2 regions of the Caloramator sp. CAR-1 genome follow, and region 2 is predicted to be linked to the other one. Evidence: a T-box and tRNA genes for the amino acid it is inferred to sense, from the RefSeq annotation. Region 2 holds a T-box; the other holds one or more tRNA genes.
The links. A T-box is a leader RNA that pairs with one kind of tRNA and senses whether it is charged. The one in region 2 lies ahead of trpS (tryptophan--tRNA ligase), so its partner is inferred to be a tRNA-Trp.

Region 1: it encodes a tRNA-Trp, which carries the amino acid that the T-box ahead of trpS (tryptophan--tRNA ligase) is inferred to sense. The anticodon was not compared.

What each region holds. Positions count from the first base shown of each region.
Region 1 is NZ_JAUONW010000044.1:113,537-126,221, reverse strand. It holds gene Q3V94_RS12450 (cache domain-containing protein) at 1-401, shown strand, start outside; gene arcC (carbamate kinase) at 450-1,400, opposite strand; gene Q3V94_RS12440 (basic amino acid/polyamine antiporter) at 1,418-2,830, opposite strand; gene argF (ornithine carbamoyltransferase) at 2,879-3,868, opposite strand; gene arcA (arginine deiminase) at 3,889-5,106, opposite strand; gene Q3V94_RS12425 (DUF1576 domain-containing protein) at 5,430-6,674, opposite strand; gene Q3V94_RS12420 (MATE family efflux transporter) at 6,776-8,107, shown strand; gene Q3V94_RS12415 (aminoacyl-histidine dipeptidase) at 8,144-9,598, shown strand; gene Q3V94_RS12410 (DUF6485 family protein) at 9,634-9,825, opposite strand; gene Q3V94_RS12405 (zinc ribbon domain-containing protein) at 9,934-10,311, shown strand; tRNA gene Q3V94_RS12400 (tRNA-Trp) at 10,360-10,435, shown strand; gene Q3V94_RS12395 (hypothetical protein) at 10,516-10,809, shown strand; gene Q3V94_RS12390 (heavy metal translocating P-type ATPase) at 10,818-12,685, opposite strand, start outside.
Region 2 is NZ_JAUONW010000014.1:32,626-45,310, forward strand. It holds gene Q3V94_RS04400 (sigma-54-dependent Fis family transcriptional regulator) at 1-454, shown strand, start outside; gene ord (2,4-diaminopentanoate dehydrogenase) at 733-1,773, shown strand; gene ortA (2-amino-4-oxopentanoate thiolase subunit OrtA) at 1,790-2,098, shown strand; gene ortB (2-amino-4-oxopentanoate thiolase subunit OrtB) at 2,085-3,512, shown strand; gene Q3V94_RS04420 (ornithine aminomutase subunit alpha) at 3,625-3,999, shown strand; gene oraE (D-ornithine 4,5-aminomutase subunit OraE) at 3,992-6,196, shown strand; gene Q3V94_RS04430 (GlmL-related ornithine degradation protein) at 6,186-7,544, shown strand; gene orr (ornithine racemase Orr) at 7,546-8,604, shown strand; gene trpS (tryptophan--tRNA ligase) at 8,666-9,664, opposite strand; T-box leader at 9,765-9,979, opposite strand; gene Q3V94_RS04445 (ATP cone domain-containing protein) at 10,089-10,349, shown strand; gene rbr (rubrerythrin) at 10,362-10,946, shown strand; gene hcp (hydroxylamine reductase) at 11,045-12,685, shown strand, end outside.

The sequences.
Region 1 (12,685 bases), on a different contig from region 2:
AAAAGGACGAAACTATAGAATCCTTTATAGTAGATAAAAACGGGCTTTTCCTTACCGATTCAAGATACCTTCCAGATGCTGTAGGTAACCTTAAAATTGACCTTCAAAGAGTAAAAACAAGCATAGACTTTTCAAAGACTCTACCTTATAAAGATTATAGGGGGATAGATGTTTACGGATGTTACTTTAACGTTAATGACACAGGATGGACGTTAATCGTTCAAAAAGATGCGGACTCTGTAAAAAAACAAAATCAAACCATAATAGATATAGGGAAATACACCTCTCTATTTCAGCTTTTAGGACTTTTAGCCCTTAGAAAATTAAAGGAGGATAACACTATACCAAAGGAAATGGCGGATTTGATTGAGGATAATATAAAAAAAGAGAAAAAGTCCTAACAGGACTTATATTCAAAAAGTGGGTGTCTAGAAGACAACCCACTTTGATTATCTTGTAACTACTGTTCCAGTTAATCCTTTTAGTGCCTCCCTTGCCTTTTCAAGGGATGTTATTACAGCCTTTCTTCCTTCCTTTGATTCAGCAAACATAACAGCGGCTTTAACCTTTGGAAGCATTGAACCTGGAGCAAAATGGCCTTCCTCCATATACTTCTTAGCTTCCTCAACTGTCATTGTATCAAGGTCTCTTTGGTCTGGTTTATTAAAGTTAATTGCAACCTTTTCAACAGCAGTAAGAATGATAAGCTCATCTGCATCAAGAATTTCTGCTATCTTTTCTGAAGCAAGGTCTTTATCTATAACTGCCGCAACACCTTCTAGTGCTCCATCTTCCTTTTGAATAACTGGAACACCGCCACCTCCAACAGTTATAACAACATGTCCTGCTTCAACAAGTGTCTTTACGATTTCCTTTTCAACAACATCTATTGGCATTGGTGATGGAACAACTCTTCTCCAACCTCTTCCAGCATCCTCCTTCATAACATAGCCCTTTTCAGCCATAAGCTTTTTAGCCTGTTCTTCTGTAAAGAAGGAACCTACTGGCTTTGTTGGGTTTTTAAAGCCTGGATCGTTTTTATCAACTACAACTTGAGTTACGATCGCAGCAATGCTCTTATTTATATTTCTTCTAACCATTTCTTCTCTTATAGCCTGTTGTAGATGGTATCCTATATATCCTTGGCTCATTGCACCGCATTCTGGGAAGGGCATAATAGGGTTGTTTTCATTTACTGAGTTTGCCATTTCATAAGTTGCAACAATTTGTCCAACTTGTGGACCATTTCCATGGGCGATTATAACTTCGTGGCCATCTTCGATAAGGTCAACTATAGCCTTTGCAGTGTGGTGTGCTGTTTGAAGTTGTGCTTCTGCTGATATATCCTTTGGATTTGCTTGAAGAGCATTTCCCCCTAATGCAACAACTATTCTTGCCATAAATAAACTCCTCTCCTTTATAGTTTAATTTTTCCTAAAGCAATTTGAACTATCATATAAATAGCAATTAAAGCTATTAAAAGACTTATAACTTTCTCAGAAGTTGTAAACTTTAATCCTTTCTCCTTTTTAGCAAAATAATAAACTATTAAACCTAAAGCATACATTATAAAGGCTGCTGCAAGATAAACAAGTCCTACAGCATATATAACATATAAAGAATAAACTGTAGCTATTAAAGCAATAATTAAATCTGTCCCTTTTAGTTTATCTTCTTTTATAACCTTCAAAGCATATAAAGCTGAAAAAAGATAGGGTAAAAGTATACATGTGGTTGCCATATAAAATACAGCATAGTATGCATTTTGAAGCTTATCTGATAGTAAGGCTACCAAAAACAATTGCGTTACCAAATTAGTTATTATAAGAGAATTAATAGGAACACCCTTTTCATTCTCCTTAGAAAACCATTTTGGCATAACTCCATCCTTTGCAGCAACGTAGGGTATCTCTGCTGCTAACATAACCCAGCTAATCAAAGCACCAAGTATTGACACTATAAGCCCTATTTTTACTATATATGCTCCGGCAGGTCCAATTAAAGTTTTTGATAAAACATCCGCTAAAGGCGTTCCGGCTTCAGCAAGTTCCTTTGCAGAAATAACACCCATCGCAATAGTTGAAATAGCTACATATATAAGAAGCGTAATTAATAAGCTTAAAACTGTGGCTTTCCCTACTATTTTGGGTGATTCAGCTCTTTCAGATAAGACAACAGCAGCTTCTACTCCAATAAAGCACCAAAGTATAGTGCCCATTGCTCCTTTTATCTGATTTAAAATCGTAGTTGCTTCACCAGTGGAAGCAAGCTTTGTTTTCCATTCTGCAACTAAAAAAATATCTGATTTGAATGCGAATATTCCAAACATTATAACCAAAACAAGTGGTAAGAGTTTTGCAACCGTAACTATAGCATTAGCTACGCCGGCAGATTTTGTTCCTTTAGTCTGAAGATAGTGAACAAGCCAAAGAATCAAAGAAGCAAGTAAAAACGAAACAAATGGTGGCAACTGTCTACCTTCACCTAATAGGCTGTTAACCGTTTTAAATATCAAAACAAAAAACGCCACATTCCCTAAAAATGCTGAAAGCCAATATCCCCATGCCGAATTAAATCCAACAAAGTCACCAAAACCAGCTTTAGCATAGGAATAAATTCCACCCTTTAATTCTGGTCTTTTATTTGAAAGAAGTTGAAACACAATGGCAAGAGAAATAACCCCTATTCCTCCTATTAACCAAGCCAAAATAGTTGCCTGCGGATTTGATGTTGATATAAGGTCTGTTGGACTGTTAAATATTCCTCCTCCAATCATCGAACCAATTCCAAGAAGAACTAATAGTCCTAAACCAAGTTTTCTGTCGCTCATAATATCGACTCCTTATTTAATTTAAGGGCAGCTATGCTGCCCCTTTTATTATAGTGTAGCTACCATAACAGCCTTTATTGTGTGTAATCTGTTTTCAGCTTCGTCAAATACAACTGAATGTCTGCTTCTAAACACTTCATCTTCAACTTCTCTTACGTCAAGTCCTCTTTCCTTGGCTTCCTTTGCAACCTTTGTTTCAAAGTCGTGGAAGGATGGTAAGCAGTGCATGAAGATTACATCTGGATTTTCAGTCTTTTTAATCATATCCATATTTACTCTATACTTAGTTAAAAGTCTTACTCTTTCTGGCATTTGATCTTCTTCGCCCATTGATACCCAAACGTCAGTGTAGATTACATCTGCTCCCTTTACAGCCTCATCTATGTTGTCTGTAACTTCAATCTTTGCTCCTGTTTCCTTTGCAACTTCCTTCATTTCTTCAACAACCTTTGAATCTGGCCATAATTCTTGTGGCCCTAAAAGAACATAGTGCATTCCCATCTTTGCAGCACCATACATTAGGGCATAAGCCATGTTGTTTCTAGTGTCTCCAACGAAAACCATCTTAACCTTGTTAAGTGGCTTTGCAACATGCTCTTCGATTGTCATAAGGTCTGCAAGAACTTGTGTTGGATGGTCGATATCAGTTAAACCATTCCATACAGGAACTCCTGAGTATTTAGCAAGAAGTTCAACGGTTTCCTGTTTAAATCCTCTAAATTCGATTCCATCATAGTATCTTCCAAGAACCTTTGCAGTATCTTCAAGTGATTCTTTTTTACCCATTTGTGAGTCATTTGCACCAAGGAAAGTAACATGTGCACCTTCATCAAGTGCTGCAACTTCAAAGGCACATCTTGTTCTTGTTGATGTCTTTTCAAATAATAGAACTATGTTCTTTCCTTCTAAAAGATTTTGTCTTATTCCTGCTCTTTTCTTTGCCTTAAGGTCATGGGATAAATCAAGAAGGTATCTGATTTCTAGTGGAGTAAAGTCCTTAAGAGTTAAAAAGCTTCTTCCTTTTAAATTTACTGGCATTTTAAATTCCTCCTTTTTTATTATAATTTTTCTCTATAAAGTGGCATACTCATACATCTTGGGCCGCCACGTCCCCTTGATAATTCGGAGCTAGGTATTGTAATAACCTTTATGCCCCTTTTAGTTAGTATTTCATTTGTAACATAGTTCCTTTCATATGTTACAACAACACCCGGTGCAATTGCAAGTGTATTAGAACCATCGTTCCATTGCTCCCTTCCTGCAATTATAAAGTCTCCACCACCACATTGAATAAGCTCAACGGATGAAAGATTTAGTGCTTCTGCAAGTATTTTATTTAAAGGGCTTGTGTTGTGCTTAAATTTAATCGTATTATTAGCACCCTTAGTTACCTCATAAACGCTAAGAGGTCCTTGAACTCCAGGGTGTATCGTAAACTTATCATAATCAACCATAGTAAATACAGTATCAAGATGCATAAATGCTCTACATTTTGGAATTTCAAATACCAAAACCTTCTCAAAGGAAGTATTAGCGTTAAAAAGGTTTCTTGCAACCATTTCAATTGCCTCAGCTGAAGTTCTTTCACTGCAGCCTATTGCAACAACCTTGTCGGATAAAACAAGCTCGTCTCCACCCTCTATAGCATAGGGCATTGACCTATCATACCAAAGAGGTATTCCTTCAAAGGATTTATGGTATTTTATTATATATTTTAAAAATAAAGTTTCCCTTCTTCTTGCTTCTGTCCTCATTCTGTTTAATGTAATGCCGTTTCCAATTGAAGCACCAGGATCCCTTGTAAAATAAAGGTTTGGCATAGGATCAAGATAAAATGGATAATCGTCCGCCATAAGCTCAACTAAAGATGTTGGTTCTTTAACTTCTATTTCATTTTTCCTAACGCCAGCCATTATTTTATCTACCATTTGCCTTGCTGGCATTTTGCTTAAATACTCAATAAGGCTTTCTTTTAAAGATGGCGATGTAATTCCGCTCTCTTCTAAAAACTCTTTTAAAAACTCTAATTTAACCTTTTCGTCCTCTAAAACTTCTGCCGACAATTCCTCAAGATAAACAACCTCAGCACCGTTTTCCCTTAAAACCTGAGCAAATTTGTCATGCTCCTGTTGAGCAATTTTTAGATAAGGAATATCATCAAACAAAAGCCTACCAAGATACTCTGGAACTAAATTTTCAACTTCTTGGCCAGGTCTATGAAGAAGAACCCTTTTTAGCCTCCCTATTTCAGAAGTTACATTTATAAAATGCTTCATTCCAATTCCTCCTAGGCTGTTTTAATTACATATTCATTATACATCTATTGTATAATAAATAAAAATGTTAAAAAATTTTAAATGATATCAATTTATGTCAAATTTTAAAATTATGTGTTACATGCTGCCGCTTAATCCTATTTTCTTTTATATACTTTAAAAATCTTATTAAATTTATAAATATTCAAATAATTCAATAAAATAATTTTGTATAATATTTGCATAAAAATACAGCAAGGTTTCAATAACCTTACTGTATTAGTATTTACATATTATTTTTATACAATTCCTGTGGATTTCCATCATTTTAAAGTTAAATTTTACTAATATTTATACTCAACATTTTTTCTTAAAATTGCTGAAAAAATTGGAACTAAAACAATAGCGACAATCCCTCCTGCAAAACCATTGTTATAAAGATTTAAACCCCCATGTAAATAGCTCATGTTCATTACAACCGAAACATGGAAAAAACCAGCTATTATTCCAAAAAACCAACCAAATTCTCCTGCAATAGGTGCAAGGTTAGTTCCAAATAACGACGCAAGTATTATCGACTGGGAATTTAATTCCCATATATTCAATACTGAAGAAATCACCGTCCCTAATAGAACTGGTAAAGTATTAACGAGGTGTTTCCCTAGAGCCCCAAAACCAACAATAGTTAAAATTGCACCAATTGCAGGTCCAGTTATTTCCCCTCTTATCAAAAGAACATAAATAATGAAAATTAGACCTAACATTCCCATATTTATAAAGGTTATACCTTCTCCAAAGTCATTAAAGTAATCGCTATAAAGTCTTCCTGTAGTTTTTGAGAGCAGCTTATATTTTTCTATTACCTTCCTTTCATTTAAAAACCCATAGATAATAAAGGCAATAAATATTGCTGAAAACAATAGAGTAAATTTAAAGTTATTACCTGTAGATAAAATGAGCTTTCTCTCAAAATCTATACCAAAGGCCCTAAATTTTGACATCATCATGGTAGCCATAAGCCCCCCGGCAAGTCCCATATTATAAAGGCAATATCCCTGATGAAGTTTTAGTGAAAACTTTGCAAGAGGCGGAAGGCAAAATCCTATAAATACAGCTATTAATATTCCTAAAGATATGCTAAAGGCTTTACCCAATATATTTAAAAAGGCAAGCTGAACAACAGCTGGTGATAATGTGGTTCCAAATAAAGCAATTAGAATATAGTTTTTAAAACTTTCTCTCTGATACAATGAATACAAAAAAACTCCCAATATAGTCGGCCAAATATTTACTATATTTTTACCAAAAAGCGAAAAGCCCACCGTTGTAAAATAGGCAGCAATTAATCCTCCATTTATCTGAAGCCTATTTATTCTGTATAATGTCAAAACTGCAAGTCCAACAAGTCCAGCGTTAAAAAAGGCTCCTTCAATCCCCCCAACCGCAATGTAATCCGTAATTAAAATATCTGATTCTTTAATAATGTCAACAAGTCCCTTTATAATTTTTATTGGTTTTTCAATTATCAATGGTATTACCAAAAGAACTAAATTAAAAATAGAAATCACAAAATAAGATTTATTTCTCAAATTTCATCCCCCTAAAAAATTTAATTGTATTAATTTTTGTTAAATTATATTATAATTATACTGTATTTTTGGCAATTTATCTACAAAGGGTGGGGAACAATATGAAAATAAAAGAAATAAGAAGAAAAATAATTTCTATGATACTTCCTATTACGATAGAAAATATCCTTCAAATGACCGCCGGACTTATATCTATGGCTATGATAGGTAGAATTGACGAAATATCTATAAGTGCAATTGGAATATCAAATAGAATAATTCAATTTATCTGGGCCCTTTTTAAGGGAATAGCAACTGGAGTTACTATATTAGTTGCACAATATTTTGGAGCAAAAAACACTGAAAAACTAAACAAAACAATCCTTCAAGGAATTATAAGTTCAATCCTTTTATCGTTATTATTTTTCATATTAGTTTTTTTTAATTCAAAAGCACTTCTTTTAATATTTAATCCTAAACCTACCCTATTATCCTCTGCCAACCTATATCTTAAGATAACCTCCTTTAGTATTCCCTTTATAGTTCTAATGCTCTTAACAGCCGGGATATTTCAAGGAATGGGGAATGCAAAAACCCCTATGTATGTAACCTTTTCCATGAACATATTAAATATTATATTTAGTTATCTTTTAATCTTCGGAAAATTTAGATTCCCTAAACTTGGCCTTGTAGGGGCAGGAATATCCTATGTTACTTCTTACATATTGGCATCTTTATTAGGATTATTTTTATTAATTAAGAAAAATAAACTATTTAATTTCAAGCCTTCATTTGAAGCAAATCTTATAAAAAGGATATATTTTTTAGGGACCCCATCCTCCTTTGAATCTATATCATGGCAGGTTGCAGCAATAATACTTACAAGGCTTATCCTATCCTTTGGAGAAACAGCCCTTGCTGCATACCAAGTCGGCCTTCAGGCTGAGTCCATCTCCTATATGCCTGCCATAGGTTTTGGAGTTGCTGCAACATCTTTTATTGGGCAGGCAATAGGCGCTAAAAATATAGAGGATGCTAAAATATATTTCAAAGAAATACTAAAGGGTTCCATATTAATTACAAGTATATCTACAATCCTTTTAGTTTTCTTCCCAAAACAGATAATGGGACTTCTAACAAACAGCAAAAACATCATAGAAATCGGTGCCCTATATTTATTCATAATGGGGCTTGTTCAAGTTCCTCAAAACATGTCTATGGTATTTTTAGGAGCCCTAAGGGGCGCAGGGTTTACTCAAGTAACCATGCTTATTGCGCTAATAGGGCTTTGGGGAATTAGAATACCGGGAGTTATATTGGTATCTAAATATCTAAAATTAGGAATAATATATATTTGGATAGTTATGGCACTAGATCTTTTAGTAAGATTTATCCTCAGCATAATTTTATATAAATCAAAAGATATTTACACTAAAGATGATAAAGATTTATAATAAATATTGTGAAAACTTTTTTGTGAGGTGAATTTTATGTCAGTTTTATCCCATCTAGAACCCAAGGAAGTATTCTATTATTTTGAAGAAATCACAAAAATACCCCATGGCTCAGGCAACGAAAAGGCTATAAGCGACTGGCTTGTTAATTTTGCAAAGGAACACAATTTAGAAGTAATCCAAGATAAGACAAACAACATAATCATCAAAAAGCCAGGAACAAAGGGATATGAAAATGCTCCAACTGTAATTTTGCAGGGACACATGGACATGGTTTGCGAAAAGAACAAGGATACTGTCCATGACTTTGAAAAGGATCCTTTAAAACTAAGGATAGAGGGAGATTACATATACGCAACAGGAACTACCCTTGGTGCAGATAACGGAATTGCAATGGCCTATGCCTTAGCAATCCTTGCATCTAAGGATATTCCACATCCTCCCCTTGAAGTTTTATTAACTGTTGAAGAGGAAACTGGAATGGGCGGTGCTATGGCCCTTGATGGTTCACTTTTAAAGGGAAGAATATTAATAAACATGGACTCAGAAGAGGAAGGGAAGCTTCTTGTTAGCTGTGCAGGTGGAGTTAGAACAAGACACATTTTAAATATAGATTGGATTAATGCTCCACAAAATTTAAGCCCATATGTAATAAGCATTAGAGGACTTAAGGGCGGACACTCTGGTATGGAAATAGATAAAGGAAGAGGAAACTCAAATAAGATAATGGGCAGAATCTTAAATGATCTTTTAAATAATATTGAATTTGAACTTGCTGAAATAAACGGCGGTTCAAAGATGAATGCAATCCCAAGGGAATGCGATGCTGTAATTTTAATAGATGAAAAAGATATAGAAAAACTTGAAGCTAAAATAAAGGAATGGGATGCTATATTAAAGAATGAATTAAGTGCATCTGACCCTTCAATATCAGTTTCATTGAACAAATATTCTGCAAAGGTTGAAAAGGTATTTTCAAAGGAAACAAAGGAAAAGGCAATTGCAGCTCTTATGCTAATTCCAAATGGAATCAAAACTATGTCGATGCACATCGAAGGGCTTGTTGAAAGCTCAACAAACCTTGGTGTTGTTGCAACAGAAGGAAATACAGTAAGATTTGAAAGTGCTGTAAGAAGCTCAGTAAGAAGCTTAAAATATGCTATATTAGAAGAGGCAAAAACAGTTGCAAAGGTTCTTGGAATTGAGCTTATAGCAGATTCAGATTATCCAGAATGGCAGTATAATCCAAACAGCAAGATTAGAGAAATAATGATAGATGTATATAAAGAAATGTTTGGAAAAGAACCAGAAATTTATGCTATCCATGCAGGAGTTGAATGTGGTCTTTTAGGAGAAAAACTTGGTGGTGCAGATATGATCTCCTTTGGGCCAAACCTCTATGACGTTCATACTCCAGAAGAACACATGAGCATATCGTCAGTTCAAAGAATGTGGAAGTATCTTCTAAACGTTCTCTCTGCAATAAAATAATTATATAAAAAAGAGCCCTCTTTAATAGAGGGCTCTTATTTTCCTCTATCCTTTATAAAATTCCTAATCGATCTATCCCAAGTAGCTTCCCCCTCTTTAGTAAAAAAGCATCCTGGGATCTCGCCTTTACTTCTATGATAGGCAACACATTCACAGCATTTTCCCCTTCTTGAACATGACGTATATGTGCACGTGCAGCCCTTAAGATTTTTTGAAACGCAATCCATAAACATCCCCCTTTAAAATTTTTTATTTTTAGTATATCAGTCCTAAATTTATTCATCAATAAAAATTATGCTATAATATTAATAGACAGCCTCAAGGGAGGTATGAACATGTTTTTTATAGGCATATTTGGAATAGAAACAAAGCAGTATGAGGTAAAAGAAGTTAGTAATGTAATTTGTAAAAAATGTGGCCGAATGTCTTCTTACAAACTCATTAAGCAATATAATATGTTTCATTTTTTCTTTATTCCTATTTTTAAGTGGAATATTAGATATTTTTTGATTTCTAGATGCTGCGAGTCAATATTTGAAATTTCAATGGATTATGGCAAGGAACTTGAAAGACAAAAAGAGCCTATAATCAATGATAATGAACTAACAGAACTAAACTTTGATTATGGGTATCTTAAAAAATGCCCATACTGTTTAGCAGAGATTGACACCAATTACAAATATTGTCCTTACTGCGGTCACAAAATTAATTAATTTCCTATTGATTTTTATTTAAAATCAATATATAATATATATTGTCTTAGGGGTATAGCTCAATTGGTAGAGTAGCGGTCTCCAAAACCGTTGGTTGGGGGTTCGAGTCCCTCTGCCCCTGCCAAAAGCCAAGCTAAAAGCTTGGCTTTTTTTATTAACTCTTTTAGCTATCCCTTCATATCATAATACTAAGGGGGGATAGCAATGGGAATGCCTAATATACCAGATATTAGTCCTACAATAAACTTAAGGGACAATGACGTTATAAATCTTCTTTTAGCTTCAATTGCACTTGAAGAATTTAGCTTAGCTGCTATAATGAATGCAGAGGCAGAAAAGATTCAAGAGCTTTTAGGAAGCAGAAATTGCCCATCCTTACAGGACATGATAACCCTCGATAAATCAGTAGAAAGAATACTAAGGGATGTTATCAAAAAAGAAATACTATTAGAATTTAAGTTTGAAAACATTCTTGATCTACTAGAAGCAAGAGGATAGCATTAAAACTATCCTCTTGTTATTCTTATTGAGTTTAAAACCGCTAAAAGGGCTACTCCAACATCTGCAAAAACTGCCTCCCACATGTTTGCTATTCCAAAGGATGCTATAATCATAACGAGTATCTTGACAAATAAAGCAAGATAAATGTTTTGCCATACTATTTTTTTAGTCTTTTTCGCTATATTCATGGCAGTTAAAATATTTTTAATCTGATCGTTCATAATAACTATATCTGCAGCTTCAATAGCAGCATCTTGGCCTAAAGCTCCCATCGCAATGCCTATATCTGCTCTTGCTATAACCGGTGCATCGTTAATCCCATCTCCTACGAAAATTATTTTTCCATTTTCCTTTTGAATTTCTAGCTCCTCAAGTTTTTCCACCTTTTGATCAGGCAAAAGACCATAATAATAGTCATCAAGGGCAAGCTTTTCTGCAACATCTGATGCTACATCTTTGTGGTCTCCTGTAAGCATTACTGTTCTAACACCCATCTTCTTAAGGAAATCAATTGTCATCTTTGCGTCCTCTTTAATTTCATCTTCAATAACTATGCATCCTATAAATTTACCATCTACAGCTACATAAACCTTAGTTCCCACATCGTAATCTTCCCTTATATTAATTCCTCTATCTATCATAAGTTTTGCGTTTCCAACCAAAACCTCATTATCGTCTATCCTTGCCTCTATTCCAAATCCTGATATTTCCTTGTGTTCCTTTATTCTCGACTTATCTATGTCCCCATATTCTTTTAAAATACATTGTGCGATAGGATGATTAGAATAAAATTCTGCATAGGCTGCATATTCCAAAACCTTAACTTTATCAATTCCACCTTCTGACATTATATTTTTTATCCTAAGCTTTCCCTTAGTTAGTGTCCCAGTCTTATCAAAAACTGCCATATTGACATAATTTAAAGCTTCAAGATAGTTGCTTCCCTTTACCAAAATCCCATTTTTTGATGCTGCACCAATTCCTCCAAAAAATCCAAGGGGAATTGAAATAACTAAGGCACATGGGCAGGATACTACAAGGAAAATTAAAGCTCTATATATCCAAGGAGAAAAGGGCTGTCTTAGTATTATCGGTGGCACACATGCTATTAAAAGGGCTAATAAAACTACTATCGGAGTATAAACCCTCGCAAATTTGGTTATAAAATTTTCAGTTTTAGCCTTTCTTCTATTTGCTCCCTCTACAAGCTCTAAAATTTTATTAACTTGAGATGCCTTAAATTCTTTAGTTACTTTTATCTTCAATACCCCGCTCTTATTTATAAACCCCGCTAAAACCTCATCTCCTACAGCAACATCCTTTAAAACTGACTCTCCTGTAAGGGCAGATGTATCTAAGCTTGAATTCCCTGCTATAATTATTCCATCAAGGGGAACCTTCTCTCCAGCTTTAACAACGATAATATCCCCTATTTTAACATCATCAGGATTAACCCTTTTTAATTCATGCCCAACCATTAAATTTGCATAGTCAGGTCTTATATCTAAAAGCGCTTTTATTGATTTTCTTGACCTTTCAACGGCTAAATCTTGAAGCGTTTCACCAACTTTGTAAAAAAGCATTACGGAAACCGCTTCGGGCATCTCACCAATTATAAAGGCACCTATGGTTGCAATTGACATTAGAAAATTTTCATCAAAAACTTGTCCATTTTTTATATTTTTAACTGCCTTTAGCAATATATCATATCCTATAATTACATAAGACAAAATGAACAATACTTGTCTTAAACTATTCTCAAATAAAAATGCCAATAAAAACAAAGTGGTTCCCAATACGATAAATATAGTCTCTCTATTCAAATTGGTTTTAACCTTAATTTCCTTTTCTTCAACTTTAACATCAGGTTCGT
Region 2 (12,685 bases):
GAGAGAGAGAAAGGAGGATATAGCCTTATTTGTTAAGTATTTTATAAAAAAATACAATAAAGAACTTAATAAAAATGTTTATGATGTTTCAAAGGAAGTTTATGATGCCTTTATGTCCTACGATTGGCCTGGCAATGTTAGAGAACTTAAAAATTATTTAGAAAGTGCGATGAATTTAGCAAGCGGCAGTATTTTAAAGGAAGAACATTTTTCAGGAATAAATCATGATAAAATATTTAAGAAAAAGTCTTTATCGGGGACAGCAAACATGGATATTATGGATGAAGTTGGTCTTGATGAATATCTAGAAGGTATTGAAAAAAAATTAATTTTAAAGGCATTAGAAGAAACAGGTTACAACATTACAAAAGCAGCAGAAAAATTAAAAATAAAAAGACAAACCCTTCAACATAAAATGAAAAAATATAAAATTAATGAAAATGACGAAAATTAGGCATGGTCGTGCAAAATATTTTGCATGACCGATTTTTTATTTTATGAAATTTTATAAAATGGGATTTGTAGTTACTTTAACAATTGCAAAAATTTTTGCATCAAAGCAGAATTTTTAGACTATTCTAAAATCATGCATAAATATTCGAAATAGTTTGATAAAAAGTAAATTTTTATTTATTAAAAATTAAAAATTTTTTTAAATATAATAAAAACTTTGGCACGATATTTGCTTATTAATTTAAGTGAAAATATTTTTAAAATTAAGGGGGTAATCTTATGGATAAAGTAAAAGTTGTTATGTGGGGAATCGGTGCCATGGGCGGTGGCATGGCAAAGATGATCCTAGATAAGGAAGGAATTGAAATAGTAGGTGCTATAATTGGACAACCTGAAAAGGCAAACATGGACCTTGGAGAATATTTAGGACTTGACAGAAAGGTTGGTGTGTTAACTTCAACAGATGCTAAGGCAGTATTAGATTCTGTAAAGGCTGATGTTTGCATAATTGCAACAGATTCATTTGTAAAGAATGTCTTCCCACAAATTAAGATGGCAGTAGAGCATAAGATGAATGTTATTACAATTGCAGAAGAAATGTCATATCCACATACAATTGAACCAGAGCTTTCAAAGGAAATGGATAGACTTGCTAAGGAAAATGGTGTAACTATTCTTGGAACAGGAGTTAACCCAGGATTTGTTCTTGATACTTTAATAATTGTTTTATCAGCAGCATGCAGAAGAGTAAACAAGATTAGAGCAGCAAGAATCAATGACCTTTCACCCTTCGGACCAACAGTTATGAGAACACAGGGTGTAGGAACTACTCCTGAAGAATTCGAAAAGGGAATCAAGGAAGGAACAATAGTAGGTCACATTGGTTTCCAACAGTCAATCCCAATGATTGCAGATGCTCTTGGAATTGAAATCGACGAAGTTGTTGAAACAAGAGAGCCAATTATATCAAGTGTTTATAGAGAAACTCCACATGTTAAGGTAGAACCAGGAATGGTAGCAGGATGTAAACATATTGCGTATGGAAAGAAGAATGGAGAAGTTGTAATAACGCTTGAACATCCACAACAGATCCATCCACATTTAGAAGGCGTTGAAACAGGAGATTACATTTGGATTGAAGGAGATCCAAACCTTAGCCTTTCAATAAAGCCAGAAACTCCAGGAGGAATAGGAACAATTGCAGTTGCAGTAAATATGATTCCTCATGTTATTAATTCAGAGCCAGGATTAAAGTCAATGATAGATATGCCACTTCCACATGCTTTGATGGCAGATATTAGAAAGTATATCAGAAGATAATTTGGGGTGATAAAAAATGATGGCAAAGAAGGGGGATTGGGTTCAAATTCATGAGGTAGTGCTAAAGCCCCACGAAAGAACTGCAAATATCCCCGAAGATACAAAAAAAGTTCCACTTGAAATGTGGGTTAAGGGGTTTTTAAATCACGATGCAAAAATTGGCGATACAGTAGAGATTACTACTTTAACAGGAAGAATTGTAAAGGGTGAATTGGTTGAAATAAACCCAACCTATACCTATGGTTTTGGAGATTTTGTGCCTGAAGTATTGCAGATTGGAATAACATTGAGAAACATATTGAAAGAAGGTGATGGCCGTGAGTAAGGATATGAGTTATCAGGCCGTCATGGCAAGAAAAAATGAGATAATGAAAAGGGCAGTAGGAATTGATTATTCTGTCTTTGAAACAGGTAGGATTGCCTTTGACTATGAAAGGATGATGAGGGAAACAGGTTATTCCCTTCAGGAAATACAAAATATTCAATCCAGTGTTGGAGTTGGAAATACTCCTTTAATTGAACTAAAAAATTTAACTAAGCTCGTTAGAAAACTTGCACCAAAGGGAAAGGGAGCAAGGATATTTATAAAGGATGAGGCCTGCAATCCTTCAGGGAGCTTTAAGGATAGAAGGGCATCGGTTTCAGTGTATCATGCTGAAAAACTTGGATTTAAAGGTGTAGTTGCAGCAACAAGTGGAAACTATGGTGCTGCAGTTGCGTCCCAGGCTGCAATGAGAAACTTAAAGGCTATTATTGTTCAAGAATGCTATGATTCAAGAAAGATTGGACAACCTGAAATTTTGGAAAAACAAAGAAAATGCGAATGCTTGGGGGCAGAAACAATTCAGCTTTCAGTTGGTCCAGAACTTTTCTATATGTTCCTTAGGGTTTTAGAGGAGACGGGATATTTTAATGCATCGCTATACTCACCCTTTGGAATTGCGGGGGTTGAAACATTAGGATACGAAATTGCAATGCAGTGTAGAGAAAAGATAGGTAAAGATCCTGATGTTGTTATAGCAACCCATGCTGGTGGAGGAAATGTAACAGGAACCGCAAGGGGACTTAGAAAGGCTGGAGCCCTTGACACAAAGGTTTATGGAGCTAGTGTGGACTTGTCAGGACTTCATATGGCGTCAGACCATGATTTTAATAGAAAGTCCTTTACAACAGGACATACAGGATTTGGAATACCATTTGCAACTTGGCCAGATAGATCAGACGTTCCAAGAAGTGCTGCAAGACCATTAAGATATCTTGATAGATATTTTACAGTTAAGCAGGGAGAAGTTTTCTATATAACTGAAGCCCTTGCACAGCTTGAGGGAATTGAAAGGGGACCGGCAGGAAATACATCATTAACGGCTGCCTTTGCCCTTGCGATGGAAATGGATGAGGATCAGGTTATAGTTGTTCAGGAAACTGAATACACAGGGGTTGGTAAACATCATCTATCACAATTAAGCTTTGCAAGGAAAAATGGAATTGATATAAGATTTGGAAACCCAGATGAAGAAGTAGCAGGAAAGAACATAATTCTTCCTGAACATCCAGGCCTTATTAAGGCAAGGGAAGTTGATCTTAACAAACTAAGAAGATCCTACATCAAAAACTGTATAGAGATAAATAAAGTAGAATCCCTAACAAAGGAAGATATAGAATTCCTAGCACAAGATACAAAAACTGATGATGATTTTGTAATAGAAGCTTTAAAGGAACTTGGTGTAAAAATTGAATAGGGACAGTTCTTAATTGTTTTAAATAATAAAAAATTTAAAAAATATAGGGACGGTTTATTGTCTTAAATTATAAACAATTAAGAACCGTCCCCAATAACAAGGAGGGAGTAAGATGTCAAAGAGACCAGATGATTTTGAAGTAAGAAGACAACATCTTAAAAATTTAACTGATGAAGAACTTGAAAGAAGATTTTGGCAGCTTGCTGAGGAAATTGTTAAGCCTTTAGTTGAGCTTGCTTACAATCATACATCTCCAGCAGTTGAAAGATCAGTTCTTTTAAGGATGGGGTTTTCAAGCATAGAAGCAAAGGCAATTGTTGAAGGTGTTATGAAGCTTGGCCTTTTAGGTAAAGGTGCAGGAAATGTAGTTTATAGACTTGCAAAAAAGAAAAATTTACCAATAAGAGAAGCAGGTTTACTACTTGTTGAAGGAAAGGCTTGGGAGGAAGTTCCAGGACTATTTGAGGGAGGTGCTGCAAATGCTTGAAAAGAACAAAAAGCTTGATATAGAAGAAATTTTAAAGGACCTTGAACATTATAGACCAAAAAGAAGAGGTTGGCACTGGAGGGAAGAACAAGGTAGGCAAATCTATGGTGAATTTGAATATCATCAAGCTTCAAAACCATTAAAGCAAAGCATTCCACTTCCAGCTGCAAGAAGCTTTGGAAACATTGACCCACAGCCTGATTGTATTGTAACAACTGAAATTGCATCAGGTAGATTTGAAGACGACATAAGAAGAATGAGAATGGCTGCATGGCATGGTGCAGACCACATAATGGTTATTAGAACAGCAGGACAAAGCCATTATGATGGGCTAATTGAAGGAACTCCTGAAGGAATTGGTGGTGTTCCAATATCAAGAAAACAAGTTAGAGCAACAAGAAAGGCCCTTGACCTTATAGAAGAAGAAGTTGGAAGACCAATAAACTTCCACTCATACGTATCAGGTGTAGCTGGACCAGATATTGCTGTTATGTTTGCTGAAGAAGGAGTTAACGGTGCTCATCAGGACCCACAATACAACGTTTTATACAGAAACATAAACATGGTAAGATCCTTTGTTGATGCAGCTGTTGCAAAGAAGATAATGGCATGGGCGGATATGGTTCAAATCGATGGTGCTCACAATGCCAACGCAACTGCAATGAAGGCATGGAAGGTTATGCCAGAGCTTATGGTTCAGCACGCTATAAACTGTGCCTTCTCAAAGGCTGTTGGAATGAAGCCAGAAAATATAGCGCTATCTACAGTTCCACCAACAGCTCCACCAGCACCATGCTTAAGACTTGACCTTCCATATGCTGTTGCCCTAAGACATTTATTCAAAGATTACAAGATGAGAGCTCAGATGAATACAAAATATATGGAAAGCGATACGAGGGAAGCTACAGTAACCCATGTATTGAACCTTTTAATTTCAAGGCTTACAAGGGCAGATATACAATCAACAATAACTCCAGATGAAGGAAGAAACGTTCCATGGCATTACTATAACATTCAAGCAATTAGCACTGCAAAGCAGGCACTTGTTGGTATGGACGGACTTTTAGAAATGGTAGAGCTCAAAAAAGATGGTTACCTTGCTGAAAAGGTTAGAGAACTTAAGGAAAGAGCCGTTCTATTTATGGAGGAAATCCTTGAAGTTGGTGGATACTTTAAGGCTGTTGAAATGGGCTTCTTTGTTGATTCAGGTATGTATCCAGAAAGAAATGGAGATGGGATAGTAAGACATATAGATGGAGGAATTGGTGCAGGAACAGTAGTTGAAAGGGATAAGGATTACATGGCACCAGTTTGCGAACACTTTGGATATAACAATCTTCCAGAAGGGTTAGAAAAGCCATGTGATCTTATAGATGGCTGCACATTCCATAAACCAGAAAAGATAGTATTTATCGATGAGCTTGATGAAAACGACAATGTATACAACAGACTAAAGGAAACAGAACACTTAAGAAAATCCACAGAAATCAAGCCAGAGGTTGAATGGACTGGTGATGGAATAGTTGCAACAACTATATTCTTACCCTGCGATGAAGATACTGCTGAGGCTGCAGCATTAGAAATAGGAAAGAAGATGGGACTTGAAGATGTTGTAGTAATTCATAAATTACCTGCCCATCCATCTGAAGGAACGGTAGTTGAAATTAAGGGTAGAGTTCCATTTACAATAGATGTTTCAAAGCTTACTATTCCAAAGAAGCCAGAAGTTCTTGATGACGATGTTATTAGAAAGGACATTGAAAGAAAGGGAATGAAGGTTGTTGCGGCAACTGTTGGTGAAGATGAACACTCAGTAGGACTTAGAGAAGTTATAGACATAAAACATGGCGGAATAGAAAAATATGGAATAGAAGTTCATTATTTAGGAACTTCAGTTCCAGTTGAAAAGCTTGTTGACGCTGCAATCGAGCTCAACGCTGATGCGATACTTGCAAGCACAATTATAACCCACAACGATGTTCACATTAAGAACATGAAAAAGCTTCATGAACTTTGTATTGAAAAGGGTATAAGAGACAGAATAATCCTTGCAGCAGGTGGAACTCAAATCAACGACGATATTGCAAAAGAAGCAGGTATGGACGCAGGATTTGGTAGAGGAACTAAGGGAGTTCACGTGGCATCCTTCCTTGTAAAGAGAAGATGGGAAATGGAGAAGGATAGGAATGAAAATTGATTGCTTAATAGCTGAAATAGGTAGCACTACGACGGTATTAAATGCGTTTAATATTAAAAATGAGATTAAATTCATAGGTCAAGGACAGGGGCCAACGACTGTCCTTGAGGGGGATGTCACAATAGGCCTTAACATGGCTCTAGACTCCCTTGCAAAAAATATAGGTGCAGATTATATAGAATACGATGAATTTTTTGCCACATCCAGTGCAGCTGGAGGGTTAAGAATGACGGTCCACGGCCTTGTTTATGACATGACTGTAAGGGCGGCAAAGGAAGCCGCCCTTGGGGCCGGGGCCATTATAAAGATGGTTACTGCAGGAAAGTTAAGAAGGACTGACCTTCAAAAGATAAAGGAAATAAGGCCTAATATTATACTTGTTGCAGGCGGCGTTGATTATGGTGAAAGGGAAACAGCCCTTTATAACGCAGAACAGATTGCTAACCTAAAGCTCAACGTTCCGGTACTCTATGCCGGAAACATCGAAAATCATGAAGAGGTTAAGCTAATTTTTGAAGAAGCTGGTCAGCCTCTTTATATAGTTGAAAACGTTTATCCAAGGATTGATATGTTAAACGTTGAACCTACAAGAAAGGTAATACAAAAGGTTTTTGAAGAACATATAACTAAAGCCCCAGGGATGTCAAAGGTGAGAAACATGGTTAACGAATCCATAATTCCAACCCCAGGGGCAGTAATGGAAAGTGCTATTTTGCTTCACGAAGCATTAGGGGATTTGATGGTTTTAGACGTTGGGGGGGCAACTACAGACGTTCACTCTGTTACCGAAGGCAGCGACGAAATACAAAGAATTTTAATAAGCCCAGAGCCCTTTGCAAAAAGAACAGTAGAAGGGGACCTTGGAGTTTATGTTAATCTTCCTCATATAGTTGAAAAAATAGGTCTTGAGGAGTTAAAAAAGGAATTTCCTGATGCAGAAGAGCTTATAGAAAATAGAAAGCCGATACCAGAAACCGATAGGGAAAAGGAATTCATAGAAAGGTTAACAAAAGAGGCAGTTTTAACTGCTGTAAGAAGGCATGCGGGTGGATTAAGGCATATATTTGGTCCTACGGGAAAGAAAACTGTTGCAGAGGGAAAGGACCTTACAAATGTAAAATATATTATAGGGACTGGAGGAGCCTTGACAAGGCTGCCTAAGCGGGTTGAAATATTGTCCAGCATTCCCTATGATAACACAGGAGATATGTTCCTTTATCCCAAAAAGGGAGTTAAGGTGCTTATCGACAACTATTATATCATGGCTTCCCTTGGAGTATTATCTAAAAAACATAAGGAAGCTGCATTAAAACTATTAATGGAAAGTTTGGGTTTGGAAGGTGCTTGATATGTATCCAAGAGTTGAGGTAAATTTAAACAAATTAAAGGAAAATGCAAACTTTTTAGCAAAGTTGTCAGAAAAGCATGGAATTAAGATCATGGGGGTTACCAAGTGCTTTTGTGCAATTCCAGAGCTTTCAAAAGCTTTGGTAGAAGGTGGAGTTGAATATATTGCTGATTCAAGGATTGAAAATTTGATTAAGCTTAAGGATCTTAATGTTAAAAAGGTTCTTTTAAGAATTCCAATGCAAAGTGAAGCTGAGCTTGTTGTAAAATATTCAGATTACAGTCAAAATTCGGAATTGGAAACTTTAAAGCTATTGGGGGCAAAGGCTTTAGAGATTGGAAAAATTCATAAAGTAATTTTGATGGTAGACCTAGGGGATTTAAGAGAGGGGATATGGCCGGAGGATGTTGATGGCTTTGTTGCTGAAGCTATAAAAATTGAAGGAATCAAAATTGTTGGGTTTGGTGTTAATTTAACCTGCTATGGTGGAGTTATTCCCGATGAGAACAATCTTGGAAGGCTTGTTGAGATTGCAAAAAAGATGCAGGAAAAATATAATTTAGATCTTGAGATTATATCAGGAGGGAATTCCTCAAGTTTATATTTGCTCTTAGAGAATAGATTACCAAAGGGGATAAACAATTTAAGGTTCGGTGAAGCTCTACTTTTAGGCAGAGAAACTGCCTTTGGGAATTTTGTAGATGGCCTTCATAAGGATGTGTTTATTTTAAGGGCTGAGATAATAGAGTTAAAGGAAAAGCCTTCTGTTCCTATTGGCAACATTGGTATGGATGCCTTTGGGCAAAAACCACATTTTGAAGACAAGGGAATTATGAAAAGGGCAATTGTTGCCATGGGAAGGCAGGATATTGATCCGAGTGGGCTTATCCCCTTGGATCAGGATATATCAATAGTTGGTGCAAGCAGCGATCATACAATTTTAGATGTTACCCATAGCAAGAGGGAATATAAAGTTGGGGATACGGTAGAATTTGTAATGGAATATGGTGCCCTTTTGAGGGCTATGACTTCGGAGTATGTAAAAAAGGTGATAGTTTAACAAAAAGCCAACTGATGATAACGTTCATCAGTTGGCTTTTCACTTTATATCAATATCAATTTCATTGCTTTATTATAAACCCAATCTTTCTTTGCATCTTTCTCAATGTTTTTGTTGCAACATAATTTGCCTTTTCTGCACCTTTGTTGTAAATATTTTCAAGATAAGTTTTATCATCTAAAAGTTCCTTTACTTTATTTTGAATCGGAGTAAGTTCATTAATAACAGCTTCTGCAACATCTTCTTTAAACTTAGCATACCCGGATCCTTCATATCTTCTTTCTATTTCTTCAGGAGTCATATTTGTTATTGCAGATAATATATTTATTAAATTCTTTATACCCGGTTGTTCATCGCTGTATCTGACAATACCTACTGTATCGGTTACTGCCCTTGATATTTTTTTTCTTATCACCTCTGGGGGGTCCATTATTAAAATATAACCGTTTGGGTTATCCTCTGACTTTGACATTTTCTTTGATGGATCTTGAAGATCCATTATCTTTGCTGCCCTTTCAGGTATATATGCTTCAGGAACCTTAAAGGTTGGACTGTATAGGTTATTAAACCTAATTGCAATATCCCTTGCAAGTTCAAGGTGCTGCTTTTGATCCTTTCCAACAGGGACAAGGTCTGTATTGTAAAGAAGAATATCTGCTGCCATAAGAACAGGATAATTAAAAAGTCCTGCACTTATGCTTTCACCAAGTTTTTGAGCTTTATCCTTATACTGTGTCATACGGCTTAGTTCTCCCATGTAGGTAAAGCAGTTTAAAAGCCATGCAGCTTCACTGTGGGCGGGGACATGGGATTGAATAAACAAAGTATTTTTTTCAGGGTCAATGCCTGAGGCGATATATATTGCTAAAATTTCAAGGGTTCTTTTTCTTAAAAGGGCAGGCTCCTGCCTTACAGTTATAGCATGTAAATCAACAACACAAAAATATGAATCATACTCATCCTGAAGTTTAACCCAATTTTTAATAGCACCAAGATAATTACCAAGGGTTAAGTCCCCGGATGGCTTTATTCCGCTAAATATAACCTTTTTTTCTTCCATGTCAAACACCCCTTTATCTATATAAATTGGTAAATAATGAAAATGTCAAAAAGTTAAAATGTCAAGTGGCAGGCACTAATAAAAAACACCCTATACAAAAGTATAGGGCGCATGGTGCGCGGTGCCACCTATTTTCAGGAAATATATTCCCCTCGTTGTAAAAGCCTTTATAACGTAAGGCAAACGGCTCTGGCTACTTGATTCACCATGCTCCTTAGGGACCCATTCGGCTTAAGGGATGCTACCGCATTTCCACCAGCAGCGGCTCTCTGTAAGCTCCTTTTTAAGCCTACTTGCTCCCGTCATTGGATTTATCTATATACTATTATATTGAACAATAATTGTCAAGAAATTATAAAATTTGTTTGAAAATTCATACTATATTTGGTATAATTTTTTACAAGATAAAATTTGAGGTGATATTATGAAGGTTATAAAAAAAGATGGAAGGGTTGAAGAATTTTATAAAGATAAGATAATTACTTCTATCGAAAATGCATCCGACGATGTTAAGGAACCTTTAACTATGTCTGATGTAGAAAATGTAGTCCGTGAAGTGGAAAAAAATTTATTAAACCTTAATAAAAAAGAAGTAACAACCCATGAGATAAGGCAAGTTACAATTGAAGTGCTTAAAAATTTTGGCTTTAACGATGTAGCAGAAGCCTATGAGAATTTTATATAAGGGGGAATTTTTATGACAAGCTTAAAGGGGACAAGGACAGCAGAAAATCTTATGAAGGCCTTTGCTGGCGAATCCCAAGCAAGGACAAGATATACATATTATGCAAGTCAAGCAAAAAAGGAAGGCTTTATTCAAATTTCAAACATATTTATGGAAACTGCTGATAATGAAAAGGAACATGCTAAAATATTTTTTAAATTTTTAAACGAAGATTTGCAGGGTGAAACTGTTGAAATCACAGCGGATTATCCTGTTGGGCTTTCTACAACTTTAGAAAATTTAAAATATGCAGCAAACGGAGAAAATGAAGAATGGACAAAACTCTATCCAGAGTTTGCTAAAGTTGCAGAAGAAGAGGGTTTCCCAAAGATTGCTTTAGCTTTTAGAAAGATAGCAGAAGTTGAACAGAGGCATGAGGCTAGATATAGAAAGCTTTATGAAAATCTTTTAAGTGATAAGGTGTTTAAAAAGGATGAAAAGGTTCTTTGGAAATGCAATAATTGCGGTTATATTCATGAAGGCAAAGAGGCACCAGCAATTTGCCCAACATGCCAACATCCACAAGGATATTTTGAGGTATTTGTAGAGAATTATTAATTTAGTGGCGTCAAACTTTTGTTTGGCGCCTTTTTTGATAAATAAATAAATAAAAGGAAATAATAGTTATTGAAAATTAAATAAAGGGAGTGATTTAAATGGAAATGTTTTGCTATCAATGCGAACAGACAGCTGGAGGTAAAGGTTGTGTTAAGGTTGGCGTTTGTGGGAAGCAACCTGATACAGCAAATTTACAGGATCTGCTTATTTATCTTTTAAAAGGAATTGCCTTCTATGGCAACATAGGAAGAAAGCTTGGAATTAAAGATGAAGAAATAGACCATTTCATTGCATACTCGATGTTTTCTACTTTAACCAATGTTAATTTTGACAATGAAAGATTTGTTGGGCTTATATTTAAGGCGGATGAATACAAGGAAAAGTTAAAAGAAATAGTTAAGAGAGAATATGAAAAAAAGAATGGGAAATGGGATGTTAAAGAACCTGAGGCTGCCCTTTACAGACCAAATGGAGGAGAAAAGGAACTTTTGGAACAATCAAAAGGAAAGGGTATAATGGCAGACGAAACATTGGATATGGATATTAGAGCACTAAGAGAAATGTTGATCTATGGTCTTAAGGGAATGGCAGCCTATGCTCATCATGCCTATATTCTCGGTAAAAAGGATGAAGAGGTTAATGCCTTTTTCCACACGGGACTTGCAGCAACATTAGATGATTCTTTAACTGTAAATGACTTAGTAAAATTATGCCTAGAATGCGGAAGGGCTAATTACAGATGTATGGAAATATTAAATGAAGGACATAAGGAACACTTTGGAACACCTCAACCGACGGAAGTTGATTTAAGTTTGAATAAGGGGCCTTTTATTGTAGTTTCGGGTCATGATCTGCATGATTTGGAGGAACTTTTAAAACAAACAGAAGGAAAAGGGATTAATATATACACCCATGGTGAAATGCTTCCTGCCCATGGTTATCCTGGGCTTAAAAAATACAAGCATTTAGTAGGCAACTTTGGATCGGCTTGGCAAAATCAACAAAGTGAGTTTGATAATTTACCAGGAGGAATTTTATTTACAACAAATTGCTTGATGCCACCTAAAGATAGTTATAAAGATAGGTTATTTACAACAAGCATGGTAGGATATTCAGGAATTCAACATATAGAAGTTAAAAATGGGAAAAAAGATTTTACCCCATTAATAAACAAAGCTTTGGAACTTGGAGGCTTTAAAGAAGATAAACCAGATAAAAAAATAATGGTAGGTTTTGGCCATGATGCGGTCATTGGTATAGCTGATAAGGTTATTGATTTGATAAAGCAAGGCAAAATTAAGAGATTCATGCTAATTGGTGGATGTGATGGAGCTAAGCCTGGTAGAAATTATTATACAGAGATGGCACAAAAAGCCCCGATGGACACAATAATTTTAACTCTTGCTTGCGGTAAGTATAGATTTAATAAACTTGACTTTGGAGATATAGATGGAATTCCAAGGCTATTAGACGTTGGGCAGTGCAACGATTCTTATTCTGCTATTAGAATTGCCCTAGCTCTAGCTGATGCCTTTAAGTGTGGAGTTAATGACTTACCGCTAAGCCTTGTGTTGTCATGGTATGAACAAAAAGCAGTGGCTATATTATTAACGCTTTTGCATTTAGGTATTAAAAATATAAGACTAGGACCAACATTACCTGCCTTTATAACTCCAAATATTTTACAGGTTCTTATAGACAACTACAATATTATGCCGATATCTAATGCAGAACATGAT